Regions from separate parts of the Bradyrhizobium sp. B117 genome, predicted to be linked through region 2. Evidence: predicted binding sites of a transcription regulator. Region 2 holds the regulator's gene; each other region holds the start of a gene.
What was found. Region 2 encodes LexA, which represses DNA repair genes until DNA is damaged. Its sites were predicted from a motif close to TGTTCNNNNTGTGTTCNG; they were not measured.
Positions count from the first base shown of each region.

Region 1: AAFG16_RS25225 (single-stranded DNA-binding protein) is a predicted target of LexA. The motif match lies at 4,233-4,250, and genes of this name have one in related genera.
Region 3: recA (recombinase RecA) is a predicted target of LexA. The motif match lies at 3,576-3,593, and genes of this name have one in related genera.

Region 1 is NZ_CP152414.1:5,139,004-5,146,069, forward strand. It holds gene uvrA (excinuclease ABC subunit UvrA) at 1-1,014, opposite strand, end outside; gene AAFG16_RS25210 (outer membrane beta-barrel protein) at 1,351-2,106, opposite strand; gene AAFG16_RS25215 (outer membrane protein) at 2,261-2,950, opposite strand; gene AAFG16_RS25220 (outer membrane beta-barrel protein) at 3,187-3,954, opposite strand; gene AAFG16_RS25225 (single-stranded DNA-binding protein) at 4,407-4,904, shown strand; gene AAFG16_RS25230 (DUF2306 domain-containing protein) at 5,100-5,498, shown strand; gene gyrA (DNA gyrase subunit A) at 5,667-7,066, shown strand, end outside.
Region 2 is NZ_CP152414.1:5,017,816-5,024,881, reverse strand. It holds gene AAFG16_RS24655 (alpha-hydroxy acid oxidase) at 201-1,334, shown strand; gene AAFG16_RS24650 (HAD family phosphatase) at 1,343-1,972, shown strand; gene AAFG16_RS24645 (hypothetical protein) at 2,118-2,312, shown strand; gene glp (gephyrin-like molybdotransferase Glp) at 2,534-3,745, shown strand; gene lexA (transcriptional repressor LexA) at 3,922-4,623, shown strand; gene AAFG16_RS24630 (hypothetical protein) at 4,820-5,032, shown strand; gene AAFG16_RS24625 (hypothetical protein) at 5,227-5,661, shown strand; gene AAFG16_RS24620 (ComEC/Rec2 family competence protein) at 5,670-7,066, opposite strand, start outside.
Region 3 is NZ_CP152414.1:4,036,533-4,043,598, forward strand. It holds gene AAFG16_RS19685 (hypothetical protein) at 498-665, opposite strand; gene AAFG16_RS19690 (hypothetical protein) at 924-1,115, opposite strand; gene AAFG16_RS19695 (IS256 family transposase) at 1,520-2,719, opposite strand; gene recA (recombinase RecA) at 3,685-4,773, shown strand; gene AAFG16_RS19705 (hypothetical protein) at 4,823-5,248, shown strand; gene gcvP (aminomethyl-transferring glycine dehydrogenase) at 5,360-7,066, opposite strand, start outside.

The DNA of each region.
Region 1 (7,066 bases), 120 kb from region 2:
GATGGCGAGCTCCTTGTCGGGGATGACGAGGTCCTCGTCGACATGCTGCTCGACGCCGAGGCCGCCGCAGGCCGGGCAGGCGCCATAGGGATTGTTGAACGAGAACAGGCGCGGCTCGATCTCGGGGATGGTGAAGCCGGAGACGGGGCAGGCGAACTTTTCCGAGAACAGGATGCGCTCGGGGCCGCTCTTGTCGTGGATCTTTGCGGTCTTCTTCTTCTCCTCCGCGGGCGCGGCCGCTGCGGGCGCGTCGGCGAACTCGACGACGGCGAGGCCCTCGGCGAGCTTCAGCGCGGTCTCGAAGCTTTCAGCGAGGCGCTGGCCGATGTCGGCGCGGACCACGATGCGGTCGACCACGACGTCGATGTCGTGCGGGAATTTCTTGTCGAGGCTAGGGGCTTCGGCCAGCTCGTAGAAGGTGCCGTCGATCTTGACGCGCTGAAAGCCCTTCTTGAGCCATTCGGCGAGCTCCTTGCGGTACTCGCCCTTGCGGCCGCGCACGACTGGGGCGAGCAGATAGAGGCGGGTGCCTTCCGGCAGCGCCAGCACGCGGTCGACCATCTGCGAGACGGTCTGGCTCTCGATCGGCAGGCCCGTGGCCGGCGAATAGGGCACGCCGACGCGCGCCCAGAGCAGGCGCATGTAGTCGTAGATCTCGGTGACGGTGCCGACGGTCGAGCGCGGATTCTTCGAGGTCGTCTTCTGCTCGATCGAGATCGCCGGCGACAGGCCGTCGATCTGGTCGACGTCAGGCTTCTGCATCATCTCCAGGAACTGGCGGGCATAGGCCGAGAGCGACTCGACGTAGCGCCGCTGGCCCTCGGCATAGATGGTGTCGAAGGCGAGCGAGGATTTGCCGGAGCCGGAGAGGCCCGTGAACACCACGAGCTTGTCGCGGGGAATCTCGACGTCGATGTTCTTGAGGTTGTGCTCGCGCGCGCCACGGATCGTAATTGCGCGCAGGCTCGAGCCCGCGTTCTGTTGTTGGCGCTTCGCCTTGATCACTTCATCCATCCGAGTTGCCCTCAAGGAATCCCATGGGTGCGCGACCGCGCCAACGCTGGAGGCGCGCTTCGCCCGGAACCGGGATCGGCGCCGATGGGTATGGCAGCGAACGTAGGAAGAACGAGAGCGGATTTCCAGTGGACTTTGCGAATCGTCAACGGATTGTTTGCGCGCTGGCGGCATCTGGCAGGAGCAAGGGCCTCCGGAACAGGCGAAGGGCCGGCGCGAGGCCGGCCCTTCGTTCGCGGTTGAGTGCGGAGCTGGGGAATCCGCGCTGGAGCAGGACTGGCAGTGTCGGACTCGGAATTCGGACTTGGAGTATTGGGGAGTTCCTGCGGGCCTGCCTCAGTATTTGGCGACGACCGGACCGCCCCAGCGGTAGTTGACGCGGATCAGGCCGATATCGATGTCCTGGCCGATCCGGTCGGTGTGCGCCGCCAGGCCGCCGACCAGCGTGGCGAAAGCGGCGCCATGGTGGCCGAGGAAGATGTGGTTGTATTCGCCGCCGACCGTCCAATTTTCGGTAAATCCGTACTCGATGCCGAAGCCGGCGGAGTAGCCCCAGCGGGTCTGGTTGACACTGTTGAATGCTGGCGCGCCCGCGCCCGGAACGAAAGTATCGTACTGGTCGTGGGCCACCGCCGCGCCGGCCTTGCCGTAGAACAGCAGGCTGTTCACGGCGTAGCCGAGCTGACCGGTGAACAGGCCGAAGCTGTTGATCTTGGTCTGGTTGGTCAGCGGCGCCAGCACCACGCTGACATTGCTGCCCTTGAAGTCGGCCCAGTTGCCCTGGCCTTCCACACCGAGAACCCAGTGGCCCTTCTGCCAGCGATAGCCGATCTGGCCGCCGACGGTGCCGCCGCTCGCGTTGTGACAGCCTTCGCCGATCGGCGGGTCGACCGCGACGCGGCCCGCATTGGAGATGCCCCAGCAGGAATGGGCGAGGCCGCCGCCGCCATTGATGCCGACATAGGCGCCGGTCCAGTCATAGGCGAGCACGGGCGCCGCCGGCGCCTTGTACAGCGGCAGATCGGCAGCACCGGCCGGTGCGAGCGCGCCGAGCGCGAGCAAGCTGACCGAGGCTAGCACCAACGTCTTCATGTCAATTCCCCAACGGACCAGAGCCAATCAGCGGCGCGCTATGCACACCGCACTCTCGATTCCATGACGGTTGGGCGCGAGGTCGCGCGAAAACAAAAAGGCCGGCGCGAGGCCGGCCTTCCGTGACGATGTGACGTCGGTCGTGAGACGAAGCTCAGTACTTCGCGACGACCGGGCCGCCGAAGTGATAGTTCACGCCGACCTGGACGGTATGAAGGTTGAGCGTGCCCGTGGGCACGATGCCCGAGAAGTAGGTCTCGCCGCCGAGGCTGCGATAGAGGTACTCGCCCTTGACCGACCACTGCGGAGCGAAGAACGCCTCGACACCCGCACCGACGGTCCAGCCGGAGTGGAACTTGCTGTCGGAGACCGAGAGGGCACCCAGGCTGGCGGTGAGCTTGTTGTCGATCCAGGCGTAACCACCGGTGCCATAGAACAGGACGTTGTTGACGGCCCAGCCGATGCGGCCGCGCACGGTGCCCATCGCGTCGGTCTTGGAGCTCAGCGAGGCGGGGATGCCACCGACGCCGGCGACGAAAACCGTACCAGCGGCCGAGGCGCTGACGTCAGCCCAGGCGCCGTCGGCTTCAACGCCGAACACGACGTTGCCGGTCTGCCAGTTGTAGCCGGCGGTGCCGCCGACGAAGCCACCCTTCATCTTTGGGTCGCCCGAGCCGTTTTCCCAGGCGCCGCCGCCGACGATACCGAGGTAGAAGCCGGTCCAGTTGTAGACCGAGGCCACAGCCACCGGAGCCTTGGTGTAGGGGCGGGCCGCGAGATCAGCCGCCGACGCGGGGGCAGCGAGAGCGAACAAACAGGCCGAAGCCAACAAAACTTTCTTCATTTCAACCAAAATCCCAGTCCCAGTTTCTGTTGTTGCCTTCCGCGCGCAGAAGGGTATCGGACGCCGTGGTCCAACTGGCGGCGTGCTTACACCACCAAATCCGCAAGTTGTGTCTCTCAAAAGCCACAACAGTCACAAAACGTAACGATTGCTGACACATTGTCGCGTCGCGTGCACCCAGCAAAAAAGGCCGGCGCGAGGCCGGCCTTTGATCTCTAAATGATATCAGATGGATATCAGTATCGCCCGATGACCGGGCCACCCCAGCGGTAGTTCACGCGGATGAGGCCGATATCGACGTCCTGGCTGATGCGATCAGAGCGTGTAGCGACGCCAAGCGGGCCGAGGAAGAAGTTGCCGGAGCCGCTGAAGCCGATGGTACGGGTGCCGAGGAAGAGGTGATCGTACTCGAAGCCGACGGTCCAGTTCGGCGCGAATCCGAACTCGACGCCGGCCCCCACGGCGCCACCCCAGCGGGTCTCGCTGGCCCGGTCGAATTCGAGACCGGTCGGGACATCGTAGCTGCGATAGCGATCGCTGACGACCGCGCCGCCGCCCTTCACGTAGAACAGCACGTTATTCCAGGCATAGCCCATCTGGCCGGTGATCAGGCCGAAGGCGTCGATCTTGGAGCGATCGCGCAGGCCGCTGACCGCACTGATGTTGTCGCCGGAGAAATCCGCCCAGTTGCCCTGGCCTTCCAGTCCGAACACCCAGTTGGCCGACTGCCAGCGATAGCCGATCTGGCCACCGGCCGTCCCGCCGGTCGCACTATGGCAGCCCTCGCCGAAGAGAGCGCCGCCAACGCCGACGAAGTCCCAGCACTTGCGGGCCGAGCCGCCGCCGCCGTTGATGCCGATGTAGAAGCCGCTCCAGTCGTAAACGGTCGCCACGACCGGCGGCGGGGCCTTCGTGTAGGGACGCGCTGCGAGATCCGCCGCGCTTGCGGGAGCCGACAGGCTCAACGCCATGGCACCGATTGCACCAATCAAAATCTTATTCATTGCAGTCTCCCCAGTTTCGTCCGCTTCTTTGAAGTCCCCGAAGCGGTTGATCAGGCGCGACGCCCATATGAACTCAATTCCAAGGCGAGCGTAGCTTAACGGGGAGGCAGAGTCCGTCTCCGAAATGCAACAGCCAGAGACCTTATGAAGCGCTTCTAACTTGATGAATGTTAACCGCTTTTGCCCGTTACCGGGAACTCGAAAAAGTTCCATTCGACCTTCGCGATTTTTGACGCCATCTCAGCGCGCTCCTGCCACGCGTTCACTGTGGCCTGCATAAGAACAAATCTGGAACAAGTTGAGGGCGGATGCTATATGTGGGGATAACCCCGGGGGTGACGGACTGATCGCCTCGCGCGAGCGTATAGGGTCGGCTCAACGGGGCGGCGGAGCTTCGCGGCGCGCGGGTTCGGCCTTTTGAAATTCAGTGGCATTTGGAGTGGAGAGCGGCGATGGCGGGAAGCGTCAACAAGGTCATTCTGGTTGGAAATCTCGGCAAGGATCCTGAAATCCGCCGCACCCAGGACGGGCGGCCGATCGCGAATTTGAGCATCGCCACCTCGGAGACCTGGCGCGACAAGAACAGCGGCGAGCGCAAGGAAAAGACCGAGTGGCACCGCGTCGTGATCTTCAATGAAGGTCTCTGCAAGGTCGCCGAGCAGTATCTGAAGAAGGGCGCCAAGGTTTACATCGAGGGCGCGCTCCAGACCCGCAAATGGACCGACCAGAGCGGCGCCGAGAAGTACTCCACCGAGGTCGTGCTGCAGGGCTTCAACTCGACGCTGACGATGCTCGACGGCCGCGGCGGCGGCGGAGGAGGCGGCAGCTTCGGCGACGAGCCGGGCGGCGATTTCGGCTCCTCGGGTCCCGTCAGCAGCGCACCGCGCCGTCCCGTGGCCGCCGGCGGCGGTGGCCGCAACAGCGACATGGACGACGATATCCCGTTCTGAGGCTCACGGGCGTCTCGCCGCGAACGCCGGCCGCTCGCGTAAAGTGACAGGATTCCTTACCAATTGACGGGCAAAGCTCGGTTTTTCCGGGCTCGCCTCAGGTGCTGCCTCAAGCCTTTGACCGGTGGCGATGTGAATGGTATTAACTTGATGTTAATCCTGTTTACATAGCTGTTCCGCCGGAGGATGCTCCGCATGAGCCTTGCGCCGCTGCTTGAGGCCGCTCCAGCGATCCCGCTGCATGCTTTCGCCGCGATGGCCGCCTTCGTGCTCGGCCTCGTCCAGTTCGCCGCGCCCAAGGGAACGTTGCCGCACCGGACGTTCGGCTGGATCTGGGTGGTGCTGATGACCGTAGTGGCGGCGTCGTCGTTCTGGATCCACCAGATCCGTCTGGTCGGGCCGTTCAGCCCGATCCATCTCTTGTCGATCTTCACGCTCGTCGTGCTGCCGCTCGCGGTTTGGCGGGCGCACACCCATCGCGTCGCCGATCACCGGCGAATGATGATCTTCATTTTCGCCGGCGCGCTGGTGATCGCGGGCCTGTTCACCCTGGTGCCCGGGCGCATCATGCACCGGGTGATTTTCGGGGCTTAAGGGGCGGTTCCACCCCGCTCATTCCGGCGCCGTCCTAGGCCATGCCGGGAAGGGCGTAAGTCTCTGGAAAAACAGTCGGAAAAAGCGCTTTCCTAACCCTTGCAAGGGTGGTTATCGGGGCGTCGATGCGCTATATGATTCCCAGATAAAACCTCACCGGATTTCCCCTTGGCTGACGACGACAACAAGCCCGGCGACCAGCCGGCGCAACCCTCGGACATTCGCCCCGTCTCGATCTACGAGGAGATGAAGAAGTCCTACCTCGATTACGCCATGAGCGTGATCGTGTCGCGTGCGCTCCCCGATGCGCGCGACGGGTTGAAGCCGGTCCATCGCCGCATCCTCTTCGCGATGAACAATCGCGGCGACACCCCGGACAAGAAGCACAAGAAGTCCGCCGGTGCCGTCGGTGAGGTCATGGGTAAGTACCACCCCCATGGCGACCAGGCGATCTACGACGCGTTGGTGCGCATGGCGCAGGACTTCTCGATGCGCGCGCCCCTGATCGACGGACAGGGCAATTTCGGCTCGGTCGACGGCGATCCGCCGGCGGCGATGCGCTACACCGAATCCCGCCTGACCAAGATCGCTCTGAAACTGCTCGAGGACATCGACGACGACACGGTCGATTTCCAGGACAACTATGACGGCTCCGAGCGCGAGCCGGTGGTTCTGCCGGCGCGGTTCCCGAACCTGCTCGTCAACGGCGCCGGCGGTATCGCGGTCGGCATGGCCACCAACATCCCGCCGCACAATCTCGGCGAGGTGATCGACGCCTGCGTGGCGCTGATCGACAATCCGTCCCTGACCATCGACGAGCTCAACAACATCATCCCGGGCCCGGATTTCCCGACCGGCGGCATCATCCTCGGACGCCAGGGCATCCGCAGCGCCTATCATCTCGGCCGCGGCTCGATCGTGATGCGCGGCAAGGTCACCTTCGAGACCATCCGCAAAGAACGCGAGGCGATCGTCATCACCGAGATCCCGTATCAGGTGAACAAGGCGACGATGGTCGAGCGCATCGCCGAGCTCTACAAGGAAAAGAAGATCGAGGGCATCTCCGATCTGCGCGACGAATCCGACCGCGACGGCTACCGCGTCGTCGTCGAGCTCAAGCGCGACGCCGTGCCCGACGTGGTGCTGAACCAGCTCTACAAGTTCACGCCGCTGCAGACGAGCTTCGGCGTCAACGCTGTTGCGCTCGATAGCGGCCGTCCGCAGACGATGAACCTGAAGGATATGCTGACGATCTTCGTCGGCTTCCGCGAGCAGGTCGTCACCCGCCGCACCAAGTACAAGCTGCGCAAGGCGCGCGAGCGCGCGCATGAGCAGGTCGGCCTTGCGATTGCGGTCGCCAATATCGACGAGATCATCCGCGTGATCCGGCATTCGCCAACGCCGGCTGCCGCGCGCGAGACCCTGATGACGCGCGACTGGCCCGCGCGCGACGTCGAGGACATCATCACGCTGATCGACGATCCCCGCCATCGCATCAACGAGGACGGCACCATCCGCCTGTCGCTGGAGCAGGCGAGGGCGATCCTCGAGCTGCGGCTGGCGCGCCT
Region 2 (7,066 bases):
CGGGCTGCCACGCCAGCGGGTACACGGTAAAAATCCCTTCGCCCTGAGCTAAACTTTTGGCAACGTTCCGAAATGGTTTCACGCAAAGCGGAATCGGTTGGCCAGGCCATGCCTCGCAGCTATGCGATCTTAGGATGGTTTTGCAGGTCCGGACGGGCTAAGGCGATGAGACAAGGCTTCAAATTCTCGGGAGGATAACAATGAATGAAGCACCCCGCATCCGGCCGGAACGGAACGTCGAGCTCGGCGCCAGCAACGAGCCGTTCCAGAATCTGCACGAATTCGTCCGGAAGGCGCGTGCCAACCTCAACCAGAATGCCTGGGACTACATCGTCGGCGCCGCCGAGACGGAGACCACGATGCGCCGCAACCGCATGGCGCTGGACGAGATCGCCTTCCGCCCGCGTGTGCTGCGTGACGTCCGCAAGGTGGACGGCTCGGTCGAGCAGTTCGGTCGCAGGATGCGCCTGCCGGTGGTTCTGGCCCCCGTCGGCGCGCTCGAAATCTTCGACCCCGACGGTGCGGCAAGCGTTGCACGCGCGGCCGGCACCTTCGGTGCGGCGCATATGCTGAGCTCGGTGTCGGAGCCCGGCCTCGAGAAGACCGCCGAGGCCGCCCCCGATGCGCTGCGCCTCTACCAGCTCTATGTCCGCGGTGACGACGCCTTCGTCGCCGATGTCGTCGGCCGCGCCGAGAAGAGCGCCTATGCCGCGTTCTGCCTGACCGTCGACACCGCCCATTACAGCCGTCGCGAACGTGACATCGCCAAGCGCTATGTTCGCGAAAGCCGCCTGCGCGCCACCGGCGGCGATTTCCAGAAGGGGCTGGAGTGGCGGACCGTGAAGATGATCAAGGACAGGTTCAAGATACCGCTGATCCTGAAGGGCATCGCCACCGCCGAGGATGCGCTGATCGCGCTCGACCATGGCGTCGAGTGGATCTACGTCTCCAACCATGGCGGGCGCCAGCTCGATCATGGCCGTGGCGCCATGCATGTGCTCCCTGAGATCGTCGATGCCGTGAAGGGCCGCGCCAAGATCATGGTCGACGGCGGCTTCTGCCGCGGCACCGACATCGTCAAGGCGATCGCGGCGGGCGCGGACATGGTCGGCATCGGCCGGCTGCAATGCTGGGCGCTGGCGGCGGCCGGCGAGGCCGGCGTCACGCGCATGCTGGAACTGCTGGAGGACGAGGTGCTGCGCTGCCTCGGCCTGCTGGGCGCCACCTCCTTCGCCGAGGTCAACAAATCCTGCCTGCATCCGGCGACCGCGACCAATGCGCCAAGCGTGTTCAGCGCATTCCCGCTGTTCGACCACGACCCGTACCGATACTGAGGATAAGGATGCAGGTGACCTCGCTCTCTCCCGGCAGCGCCGATGCGCTTTTGTTCGATCTCGGGCGCGTGGTGCTCGACATCGATTTCTCCAAGGCGATCGATTGCTGGGCGGGGCACGCCGGCTGCAAGCCCGAAGCCATCGTCGCGCGCTATGTGCGCGACGAGGCCTACCGGCTGCACGAGGTCGGCAAGATCACCGACGAGGACTATTTCGCCTCGCTGCGCAACTCACTCGGGATCGGCATTTCCGACGCCCAGTTCCTGGAAGGCTGGAACGCGATCTTCGCCGGCGAGATGCCTGACATAGCCGAGTTGCTGCCGCGCGCGGCGAGGCAAATGCCGCTCTACGCCTTCTCCAACACCAACCGGCCGCATGTGGACTATTTCTCGAAGGAATACGCCGATCTGCTCGGCCATTTCCGCGAGGTCTACCTGTCCTCCAGCATCGGCCTGCGCAAACCCGATGCGGAAGCTTTCGACCATGTCGTCGCCGCTATCGGCGTGCCAGCCAACCGGATCGTATTTTTCGACGATCTTGCCGAGAACATCGAGGGAGCCCGCGCCCGCGGCCTGACCGCGGTGCATGTGACCTCGCCAACCGCCGTCGGGAACGCCTTGAAGGCGCTCGGGGTTTAACGTCCGGTGCCCAGGGGGCCTGGAACTAATCTGACGCAAAATGAGGAACCAAATCACTTTGTGCAATTTTGTACAGAGTTCCCGGAACGAATACGGGCTTCCGGACTCATAAGTCCGTTGGGAATTCTACATCGGGCTTATCGTCGTGTTGGGCAAAACCTACCTCACCAAGCAGGCCTCGCTGCTGATGAAATACGCCAGAACCACCTCGGATTCTGAGCTCTCCGCCAAGCTGATCAGCAAGGCCGCCGACCTGAAATCGCAGGCCGATCCGCTGCCCGACAAGGATCAGAGTCCCAAAGCGCCGGACGTCAGTCCGGACGAGCCGCCGGGGAGTTGACCGATGCTGGCCGTGGCTCTCGTCCTTCTCATCCTCGCCATGGCCATCCTCGTACCGGTCTGTCTGGCCTTCTGGATCATGCCGCGGCGGATTTGACGTCTGTCCTTCACTGCAGAGCGGATGAATCCTCCTGCGTGAGCGCCTTTTTGCCTCAGCGCCTGCACTCGGCTAGAACTCTCGCCGCCGATTTGCCCGAACGGACGCAGCTGGAGTTCTCACCCGTGGCCCTGATGCCGGTTTCTGACGCGCTTGCCGCGGTGCTTGCCGGCGCAGAGCCGCTGCCTGAAGAAACGGTCGCGCTCGACCAAGCCTTCCACCGCGTGCTCGCCCGCGACGTCGCGGCGCGGCGCACGCAGCCGCCGCAGGCGATGTCGGCGATGGATGGCTATGCGGTGCGTGCGGCCGATGCCGCGACAATCGATTCCCAGCTCACCGTGATCGGCGAGGTCGCGGCGGGCCGGCCGTTTGCGGGATCGGTCGGCGCCGGCGAAGCCGTGCGGATCTTCACCGGCGGCGTCGTTCCCGACGGGGCCGACGCAGTCGTGATCCAGGAGGACACAGTTGCGGATGGGAGGCGCATCACGATCAAGGAAACGGCCGTGACGGGGCGACACATCCGCCCGGCCGGCGTCGATTTCCGCGCGGGCGACGTGCTGCTGCGCAAGGGTATCCGGCTGACCGAGCGCGACCTCGCGCTCGCCGCCGGCATGAATCACCCGCTTCTGCCCGTCCGCCGCCGCCCGAAAGTCGCGATTCTCGCCACCGGCGACGAGCTGGTGATGCCGGGCACCACGCCTGGCCCCGGCCAGATCGTCTATTCCAACGGCTACGCCCTGCACGCGCTCGCCCGCAGTGAGGGCGCCGATACCGTCGATCTCGGTGTTGCCGCCGATACCCTGGACGCCACCACCGCGGGCATCCGCCGCGCCCGCGAGAGCGGCGCCGACATCCTGATCACCACCGGCGGCGCCTCGGTCGGCGACCACGATCTGGTCCAGCAGGCGCTGAAGGCCGAGGGCATCGCGATGACGTTCTGGAAGATCGCAATGCGGCCCGGCAAGCCGATGATGCATGGACACCTGGCGGCGATGCGCGTGATCGGCCTGCCCGGCAATCCCGTGTCATCCTATGTGTGTGCCTTCCTGTTCATGGTGCCGCTGATTCGCGCGCTGTCGGGCCGTTCCGCGATTCACCATCGCCGCGAGCGCGCGGTGCTCGGCCGCGATGTCGGCGCCAACGACCAGCGCGAGGATTATCTGCGCGCGCGCCTGGAAACGCGCGACGACGGCACGCTGATCGCCCTTCCCGTCAATCACCAGGATTCCTCGCTGCTTGCGAATCTCGCTGCGGCACAGGCACTTCTCGTGCGCGCGCCGTTCGCGCCGAAGGCCGAAGCCGGCACACCTTGCGAGGTGCTGCGCCTGCCGGTCTGAACGCGCAGGCCACACGCGTGGCGCGAACTTTGTCGCGTTCACGGTAAATTAAGCAGTTGCGGAACATGTATCGAACATATAGTGTCCGTTCATGATTTGTTTCGAGCATGCAGCGGCTTATCGCTGAATTCATCGTCTCGGAATCGAACGACATCAACCGGGGGATTTTGGTCGAGATGTTAACGCGCAAACAGTACGAGCTCCTGCGGTTCATCAGCGAGCGACTGAAGGAAAGCGGCGTGCCGCCATCCTTCGACGAGATGAAGGACGCGCTCGACCTGCGCTCGAAATCAGGCATCCATCGCCTGATCACCGCGCTCGAGGAGCGCGGCTTCATCCGCCGCCTGCCCAACCGCGCCCGCGCCATCGAGGTGATCAAGCTGCCTGAGCTGCAGGCCGCCGCCGGCAATCGTCGCGGCTTCACGCCGAGCGTCATCGAGGGCAACCTCGGCAAGGTCCGCACGACCTCCAGCCCGCCCGCGGACGAGGGCGAGCGTCCCGTCGCGGTGCCCGTGATGGGCCGTATCGCGGCCGGCACGCCGATCGAGGCGTTGCAGACCCGCAGCCACACCATTAGCGTCCCGCCCGACATGCTCGGCTCTGGCGAGCACTACGCGCTCGAAGTGCGCGGCGATTCCATGGTGGAAGCCGGCATACTCGACGGCGACATGGCGCTGATCCAGCGCAACGAGAGCGCCGACACCGGCGACATCGTGGTGGCGCTGATCGACGACGAGGAAGCGACCTTGAAGCGCTTCCGCCGCCGCGGCGCCTCGATCGCGCTCGAGCCCGCCAATGCGGCCTATGAGGTACGCATCCTGCCGCCGAACCGGGTCAAGATTCAGGGCAAGCTGATCGGGCTTTATCGGAAGTACTGATACCGGAAGTACTGAGCGCGCTGTCCGCGCGCTTCGATCGGCATCGCCGACCAGAGATCGGAGCGGATGATTGTCCGCTCGCGCTGGATAGTCTTTCTGGTTTCGCGCAGATTATCCGGCCCCTCCCCCGGCGCTACATCCTCGCCACACCGCACGAAGCAGCACGGCTTCGGCTGCGAAGGTTCGAGGAGACCTCATGCGCAAGATCATCCTGAGCACAGTAGCCGCGGTGCTGGTCGCAGCATCAGCGTCGCAAGCCGTTGCCGCACCATCGCACCGCCATGTCCGCAAGGACGTGGCCAAGGAGACTGCAATGAGCGAGCAAGTCCGAAACGCGCGCAATGCGCTGACGCAAACGTCACAAGCGGTCTGGCCAAATTCCGGCTGGTCGGCTCCGGCTGGCCGCTGATACCCCCACCGAATGCACGAAAGCAGACTTTGTTCCCAGCGGATTCGGGAAAGATAATGTGATCGCACGCTGCGGCAGCGAGCCGCAGATTTGCCTACAACCGCGCAGACGCTATTATGCTTCCACTCTGATAGAGGCCTGCGCCTCGTAAGACAGAGGCACGGGTTGCTATCTCCGCATGAGGAGCACCCACGATGTGTGACTACAGCCTGCATGCCGTCGCATCGCGCCCTGCCGAGGTCGGCGAGACGATCGTGACGACAACGTTCCGCGGCACCTCGACGCGCGGCTTTGCCTCCGCGGCCGATCCGACCGTCGCGGTCTGCCTGCTGCCGGGAACGGAGCTCGCCTTCGCCGACAACGTCCGCTACGACAATCGCTGGATCTGGACGCGCACCGTCAATTCGCGCGTCGGCAAGTTCGGCAAGATCGATCCGCACATTCCCGATCGCCATCATGACGCGATCGAATTCCCCGACGGCAAATACGTGCTGGTGACACAGCTCGTCGAAGGCCAGCAGGCAACCGTGCTGCAACTGCCCGTGACCCAGCCGCTGAGCGAGCGCGAGCACAAGCCGCAGGTCGGTGTCGACAGCCGGCCGACAACGCCGCGTCTGCCGATCGGTTGAAATAGATCCTAGTCCTCCGCCGCAAGGTCGGCCTCCGACGGTGTTGCGTCCCGGACGCGCGGAGTTCCAGACGGTGGCAAGAGGGTCAGTTCGGAAACGCCCTCGCCGGCAGCAGCCGGCGACCAGGGGCGATTTGCGCCCCTCGCTTTCACCGCCAGCACCGCAAATCCCTCACCAGCTTGTGTCAGCGCCAGCGCGCCCTGCCTCGTCAGACGCTGCCGGTCGACCACCATCGCCGCGCAATCCGGCGGCGCGGGCCTTGCCGTCACCACCAATGCAGCGCGACTGCAATCATCCGCCAGCGCGTCGATCCGCAGGGACAGCGCCACCAGCCGCCCGTCGGCGAGCGGCGTGACGCAGCCGGCCTCGTCGCATGACACGCCGTCAGCCAGCGCGGCACTGCCGGCGTCACGCACATCGGCGTCGGCAGCCAACCATTCCTTGAGCAGAAAACCGTCCTTGCTGGCCCTGATCAGGTGCAGGTGCCCGTCCCGCCCCCGCACCGCGACGCTCTGGCCGTCCCCGGCAATTAAAATGTCCGGTTGGCGTGCCGACAGGCCCCAGAGGATCGCCGCCAGCAGCACCACGGCGCCGGACCAGCGCAGCGGCGTGCGCAACAGACCCATCACGATGACCCCGAGGCTCGCCGCAATCAGCGGGCCTATGCCGAAGGCGGGGATGCTGCCGACAGCGCCCGGCAGTCCCGCTACCCAGCGCGAGACCGCAATCATCCAGTCGATGCCGATCCCCATCAGCCACCAGAACACGGCGTCGAGCCCGAACGGTGCCGCAAGCAGGCCCAACAGCCCGGCCGGCATGACCAGCGCCGAGACCACCGGCATCGCGCCAAGATTGGCGAGCACGCCGAACGGCGTGACGCGGTGGAAGTGGAAGGCGGCGTAGGGCGTGGTCGCAAGCCCCGCGATCAGCGAGGCCAGGAACAGCATCGCGATCTCGCGCCCGCCCCACAGCGCGATGCGCGCGGTCGTGGAATGATCGGGCGAGGCAAACAGGTTCGGCATGCCGATCTGCACCAGCGCCACCAGCCCAAGCGTCGCCGCGAACGACATCTGGAAACTCGGATGCACCAGCGCCTCCGGCGCGACCGCAAGCACGATCAGCGCCGCCACGGCCAGCGTGCGGAAGGTGATGGCGCGGCGGTCGACCATCACCGCGATCAGCACCACCGCCGTCATGAAGAACGACCTTTGCGTCGCGACTTCCGCGCCCGACAGCAGCAGATAGAACGCCGCCGCAACCAATGCCGCGGCCGCCGACCACTTCTTGATGGCGAAACCGGCCGCAAGCGCCGGAATCAAGGCCAGCAGCGCGCGCACCGCGAAGAACACGACGCCGGCGACGACCGCCATGTGGTAGCCGGAGATCGACAGCACATGACCCAGCC
Region 3 (7,066 bases), 980 kb from region 2:
CGAAGCCGCAGACTGGCCCCGCACAGGTCCCAATTTGGCCATCCGATCGCACAACTGGAGCCACACCCGCGGGCGAGATTCCACTGCTTCGGCGATGCCATGGGGGAAACGTGGCGCGCCGAGAACGGGGTGGCATCATGGATAACGTAGAGCGGTCATTTGCCGCCGCGACGGCGGCTGGCTTCGTGGTGCTGGTGATCGGCATCGCGCTGCTGATGCTGCTATAGGCGGCGTCAGGCGCGCGGAAAGCGGGTCCGAGTCATCGGGCCCGCTCGGTGGCGGCTTTCAAAAGCTGAAAACAACCCCATGCACAGTAGGGCGCTGGGAAATTTCGCTGCGCAATCAATGACCTAATGTAGGTGTAGTGCGGTTTCGCAGCCGCAAGCAAGACGGTCGGTCGCCCGGCAGGCACGGGCGCGCTCAGCCGCGCCGGAAGGGCCGGTCAGCTCCGAAGTAGGTTGCCAAACAGGGCCTGACCAAACGGGTCCTGGCGCGGTCTAATGGACCTTGATTTCGTGCAGGGGAAGGCGGAGCTCGGCGGCGCGCTCCTCGCGGTCCTTCTTGCGGAACTCGTTTTCCTTGCGCTCGAACTTCGCCATCTCCTCGAGCGCCGCCGCGAGGAAATGATTGCGCCTCGTCGCGTCGTGGTGCGTGTCTTCGGTCATGACAGAGCTCCCCGCTGTAGCGGCCCCGTCCCGACAAAGCCGGTAACCGCGCAAAGGTTCGGTGCCGCAGGATTGCGGATTTATGACGGCGATCGGCGGCTGTGTCTTTGCTGCGCATCAGCTTCAATGGAAGAGCTGCACGGCAAGATTGAATCTGCCGTCAGGCCCAAAGAAAGGTTGCCAACGGGATGGCCGCGCGGTGAGATCCGCTCGAATGTCCTAAAGCGCGATGACGGTTCATCCAAATCTCATCGCGCTTTAGTGGCAGGGCTTGCCCAGCATCTGCGCGTAGCGGCTGTGGCAGCCGTCGTGCAACTGCCACCGCTTCGTGATTTTGACACCGACCTTCGGAGCGCCCGACGACATCGGACCGCACGACGTGTGGGCGTAGGCCGCCGCCGGGCCGGCTAACACGGCCAGCGCGAGCGCGATCTTGATCATCGACTTCATTGTCTCCTCCTGAGATTGTCTACGTCTCGTAGCGCTACGAATTGAAGCGCTACACATTGTAGCATTGAAATGCAAGCGCCCACCGCGGCACGGCCGACGCTTCAACCTGCGGAGCAGGGCACCTCAAAATTCAACTTCGGGAGGCTCGAGGACCATGATTTATGGTGCTGTCCCAATTGGGACGCCCGACAAATCGGATTGGGGCAGCGGAAGCTTGGGCGAAATAAAAACGCCGCCCGCTTAAATTGAGCGCGGGCGGCGGCTTTCCAGCCCCGGGTGGGAATGAGCAATTTCCCGGTGATGAATAGTCTGCACAACCTATGCCAAGGTTTTGTGGATCGTGTCCCATGGCGTGGTGTAGCTGACGGCAGGTCACCGCCGATTTTCCGGCGGGTCGGAAGGCATCAGCCTGCCACGGCGGGCAAGCCGACGATGGGATCATCGCTCAACGGCGCGATGGTTTCCAGCGTCATGTAGCGGGCCCGCTGAACCGCCCACTCGTCGTTCTGCTCGAGCAGGATCGCGCCGACCAGGCGAACGATGGCGTCTTCATTTGGGAAGATGCCAACCACCTCGGTCCGCCGCTTGATCTCGCCGTTGAGGCGCTCGATCGGATTGGTCGAATGCAGCTTGGCACGGTGCTGAGGCGGGAAGCTCATATAGGCGAGCACGTCTGGCTCGGCCTCATCCATGAAGGCGGCGAGCTTTGGCAGTTTGGGACGGAGCTGGTCGGCGACCTTGCGCCACTGAGCCCTGGCCGCTTCGGCATCGTCCTGGGCAAAGGCGGTGGCGATGAAGGCGGAGACGACGCGTCTTCCGCTCTTGCCGGCATGGGCCAGGACGTTGCGCATGAAGTGGACGCGGCAGCGTTGCCAGGCGGTGTTGAGCACCTTGCTGACGGCGGCCTTGATGCCCTCATGCGCATCGGAGATCACGAGCTTGACGCCACGAAGCCCGCGCCGAGCGAGCTTGCGCAAGAACGCGGTCCAGAACGTCTCGGCCTCCGAGGGACCGATGTCCATGCCGAGAACTTCACGCCGGCCGTCGCTGTTGACGCCGACCGCGATGATCACCGCGACCGAGACAATCCGGCCATTCTGGCGGACCTTCACGTAGGTGGCGTCGATCCACAGATACGGCCAGTCACCCTCGATCGGTCGGGCGAGGAAGGCCTTCACCTTGTCGTCGATCTCGGCACACAGTCGGCTCACCTGGCTCTTGGAGATGCCAGTCATGCCCATAGCCTGGACCAGATCATCGACGGATCGGGTCGAGACGCCCTGCACATAGGCTTCCTGCACCACCGCGGTGAGCGCCTTTTCGGCCATCCGACGCGGCTCCAGGAAGCCCGGGAAGTAGCTTCCTTTGCGCAGCTTGGGAATGCGCAGCTCGACCGCGCCGGCGCGCGTCTCCCAGGTCCGGTCACGGTAGCCGTTACGCTGGGCAAGGCGCTCGGCATTCTTCTCGCCGTAGGCCGCTCCGGTCAGCCCGGCGACCTCCAGCTCCATCAATCGCTGGGCGGCAAAGCCAATCATCTCGCGAAGCAGATCGGCGTCTGGGGCCTTCTCCACGAGCGCGCGAAGGTTCATCATCTCGTCGGTCATCGGTGGTTCCTCGAATCAGGTTGGTGTCAGCAACCCGACCCTACCGGCGAACTGCCGGTGACCACCGCAAAGCCGTCCGCCCGCTACGGCGCTATCTGAGGGCGCGCGCGCGGACGGCTTCGCTCTACCGAGCTACACCATCACTGGGGACACGACCGTTTTGTGTCACGTGGCGGGACATCGCTGAGGTGGATTTAGGACGTTCGCACACCGCAAAAATCAACTTAGGACACCGAGGGTCAAATACGGGCAGCCCTCGATCTCTGGTGCTGTCCTAATGTGAGGCGCAAGAAGCGGCTTAAGCCAACGGTTGAACGATACCGGCCGAAGTTCGCTGACGAGGAATGAAAGAGGCCGCCAACTGAGGCGGCCTTACTCCTCGTCCTCTCTTTCTGGCAGCGGATGCAATCTGTTCCCGAGAAAGGTGCTGGGGATGGGTATCCGGAGCAGCTCCAGCGAGTGTCTGCAAATCTGCTGCGTGCGCTCGATTTCTGTGGCGATTAGTGCGGTCTGAACGGCGATTTTGTGAGAATAGTCCGACATAGCGGCACTCCCTGGTAGCAGGCGGGAGCGCTCTCGGTCTCTCAGCCACCGACGCCTACGGGCAGAGCCTCGGCCGGTGATGCATATAAACTGCCACGGGTTGCATCGGTTCAAAATTGAATTTAGGGGCGAAAAGCCGACTGAGGCGGCCTCTGGTGCAAACTGCGCATCCATTCGGCCTAGTCTGTTCGAGGCAAGAACAGAAGAACAGGGGCCATGAACAGAACTAGGCCCGCCGCGAACAAATTAGGACACCGCAAAATTCAACTTAGGACACTGGGGCTTAAATACGGACAGTACCCCGATCTCTGAAAAGAACATATTGCGAACAGAGAACAGATGGTGTACATTGCTTTTATCGCCGAGCGCCTCGCCAATTGTTTGTCCCACACGCGAATCCTCGCCATAAGGAGCACGACCCAATGTCCGCCACTGCCCTGCGTATCGTCGAAGGATCTTCCATGGACAAGAGTAAAGCCCTGGCCGCCGCGCTCTCCCAGATCGAGCGCCAATTCGGCAAGGGATCGGTGATGAAGCTGGGCAAGAACGACCGGTCCATGGACATCGAGGCGGTGTCCTCCGGCTCGCTCGGGCTCGATATCGCGCTCGGCATCGGCGGTCTGCCCAAGGGGCGCATCGTCGAGATCTACGGGCCGGAATCCTCGGGCAAGACCACGCTGGCGCTGCACACGGTGGCGGAAGCGCAAAAGAAGGGCGGCATCTGCGCCTTCATCGACGCCGAGCACGCGCTCGACCCGGTCTATGCCCGCAAGCTGGGCGTCAACATCGACGAACTCCTGATCTCGCAGCCCGACACCGGCGAGCAGGCGCTGGAAATCTGCGACACGCTGGTGCGCTCGGGTGCGGTGGACGTGCTGGTGGTCGATTCGGTCGCGGCCCTGGTGCCGAAGGCCGAGCTCGAAGGCGAGATGGGCGATGCGCTGCCGGGCCTGCAGGCACGTCTGATGAGCCAGGCGCTGCGCAAGCTGACCGCCTCCATCAACAAGTCCAACACCATGGTGATCTTCATCAACCAGATCCGCATGAAGATCGGTGTGATGTACGGCTCGCCCGAAACCACGACCGGCGGCAACGCGCTGAAGTTCTACGCCTCCGTCCGCCTCGACATCCGCCGCATCGGCGCGATCAAGGAGCGCGACGAAGTGGTCGGCAACACCACGCGCGTCAAGGTGGTGAAGAACAAGCTGGCGCCGCCCTTCAAGCAGGTCGAGTTCGACATCATGTACGGCGAGGGCGTTTCCAAGATGGGCGAGATCCTCGATCTCGGCGTCAAGGCCGGCATCGTCGAGAAGTCGGGCGCCTGGTTCTCCTATGACAGCCAGCGCCTCGGCCAGGGCCGCGAGAACTCGAAAGCGTTCTTGAAGGCCAACCCCGACATCACCGCCAAGATCGAGACCTCGATCCGCCAGAACTCCGGCCTGATCTCCGAGCAGATTTTGGCCGGCACGCCTGAGAGCGACGCCGACGGCGAGGAGCCGGCGGAGGAATAAGCCTTACCGCGAAAAGTTTTCGCGAGGAGCGGGCACTGAGGACGTTGAGTTGCCGACGTCTTCGGTGCCCGTTTCGTTTGGTGGTACAAGAGATATCGGATCAGTTGTTGAGCCCGGGATCGCTGTGAGTTGGAATCAATCCGAGGTCATTGCCGCTCGCCGGATCATTATTGAGACGGCGAAAAGCATACTTTCCGGAAGCGTGTCTCCGGTAGAAGGTGCCAGGGCAATCGCAAGGCACAGCTTCAAGGCCCGTCTTGAAGACGATTCCGATGTCTTGCCCTTCGTTGGAATTGCTTCGGAGACCGAGGCCTTGCCGCTGGGACGCGAAAGGGGGCACTGGCAAGCGAGTGAGGTCGCGGAACTCCAGGGAAAGATTGATGAATCCCAAGCCTGGGCACTCACGGTCGCGGGCACCCACTGCCAGAGCCTTGTGGCCCGGTCGGAAAGCCTGATGCTTTGGCCCGACGGCTAGGATCGTAGGGTGGGCAAAGGCGCGCAAGCGCCGTGCCCACCATCTTTCACCGCATGCAAAGGTGGTGGGCACGCTTGCGTTTTGCCCACCCTGCGAGACCTCCGTCGCGTCTTACTCCGCAGCTTCCGCGTAATCGCTCACCGGCGGGCACGAGCACACCAGATTGCGGTCGCCATAGACGTTGTCGACGCGGCCGACCGGGCACCAATACTTGTCAGTACGCGAGACCCCGTCGGGGAAGCAGCCTTCGCTGCGGGTGTAGGCGCGCTTCCAGTCGTCATCCGCGATGTCGTGCACGGTGTGCGGAGCGTGGCGCAGCGGCGAGGCTTCGATCTTGAAGCGGCCGGCTTCGACCTCGGCGATCTCTTTCCGGATCGCGATCATGGCATCGCAGAAGCGATCCAGCTCCGCCTTGGATTCCGATTCGGTCGGCTCGATCATCAGCGTGCCCGGCACCGGGAAGCTCATGGTGGGGGCATGGAAGCCATAGTCGATCAGGCGTTTTGCGATGTCGTCGACGGTGACGCCGCTCGTCGTCTTCAGCGGCCGCGGATCGACGATGCACTCATGCGCGACGCGGCCCTTGGCGTTCTTGTAGAGCACCGGGAAGTGCGGATCGAGGCGCGCTGCGATGTAGTTGGCGTTGAGGATCGCGATCTCGGTCGCGCGCTTCAAGCCTTCGCCCCCCATCATCAGGATGTAGATGTAGGAGATGGTCAGGATCGAGGCCGAGCCGAACGGCGCGGCCGAGACCGGGCCGACCGGAGCTTCAGCCTGCGTCGCCGGATGACCCGGCAGGAACGGCGCAAGATGCGCCTTGACGCCGATCGGACCCATGCCGGGGCCGCCGCCGCCATGCGGGATGCAGAAGGTCTTGTGCAGATTGAGATGGCTGACGTCGGCGCCGTAATCGCCGGGCCTGCTAAGGCCGACCTGCGCGTTGAGGTTGGCACCGTCGAGATACACCTGGCTACCATGGCCGTGCACGATGTCGCAGATCTCGCGAATGTGCTCCTCGAACACGCCGTGGGTCGAGGGATAGGTGATCATCACAGCGGCGAGGTCGTTCGAATGCTTCTCCGCCTTGGCGCGGAGATCGTTGACGTCGACGTCGCCGTTCTTCTCGCAGGCGACCACCACCACGTCCATGCCGACCATCGCGGCCGAGGCCGGGTTGGTGCCGTGGGCGGAGGAGGGGATCAGGCAGATCTTGCGATGGCTCTCTCCGCGTGCTGCGTGATAGCCACGGATCGCAAGCAGGCCGGCGTATTCGCCTTGGGCGCCAGAATTGGGCTGGAGCGAGATCGCGTCATAGCCGGTGATGTCGCACAGCCATTTTTCCAGCCGCGCGAACAGCGCATGATAGCCGGCCGCCTGCTCGCGCGGCACGAACGGGTGCAGCGAGCCGAATTCCGGCCAGGTCAGCGGCATCATTTCGGTGGTCGCGTTCAGCTTCATCGTGCAGGAGCCGAGCGGGATCATGGCGCGGTCGAGCGCGAGGTCGCGGTCCGAGAGCTTGCGCATGTAGCGCAGCATCTCGGTCTCCGAGCGATGCGCGTGGAAGACGGGATGGGTGAGGAAGTCGGTCGTGCGCTTCAGCGCCTCCGGCAGCGCCTCGCGCGTGGTGGCGTCGATCTCGGCATAGGCAAGCGTGCCGCCGAAGGCGCGCCAGACGGCTTCCACCGTCGCGGGCGTTGTGGTCTCGTCGAGCGCGATGCGCAGATTGGTCTCGCTGACGCCGAGATTGATCTTCTCGGCCGCCGCGCGCGCGATGATCTCGCCGCGCTTGGCGCCGGCATCGACGCTGAGCGTGTCGAA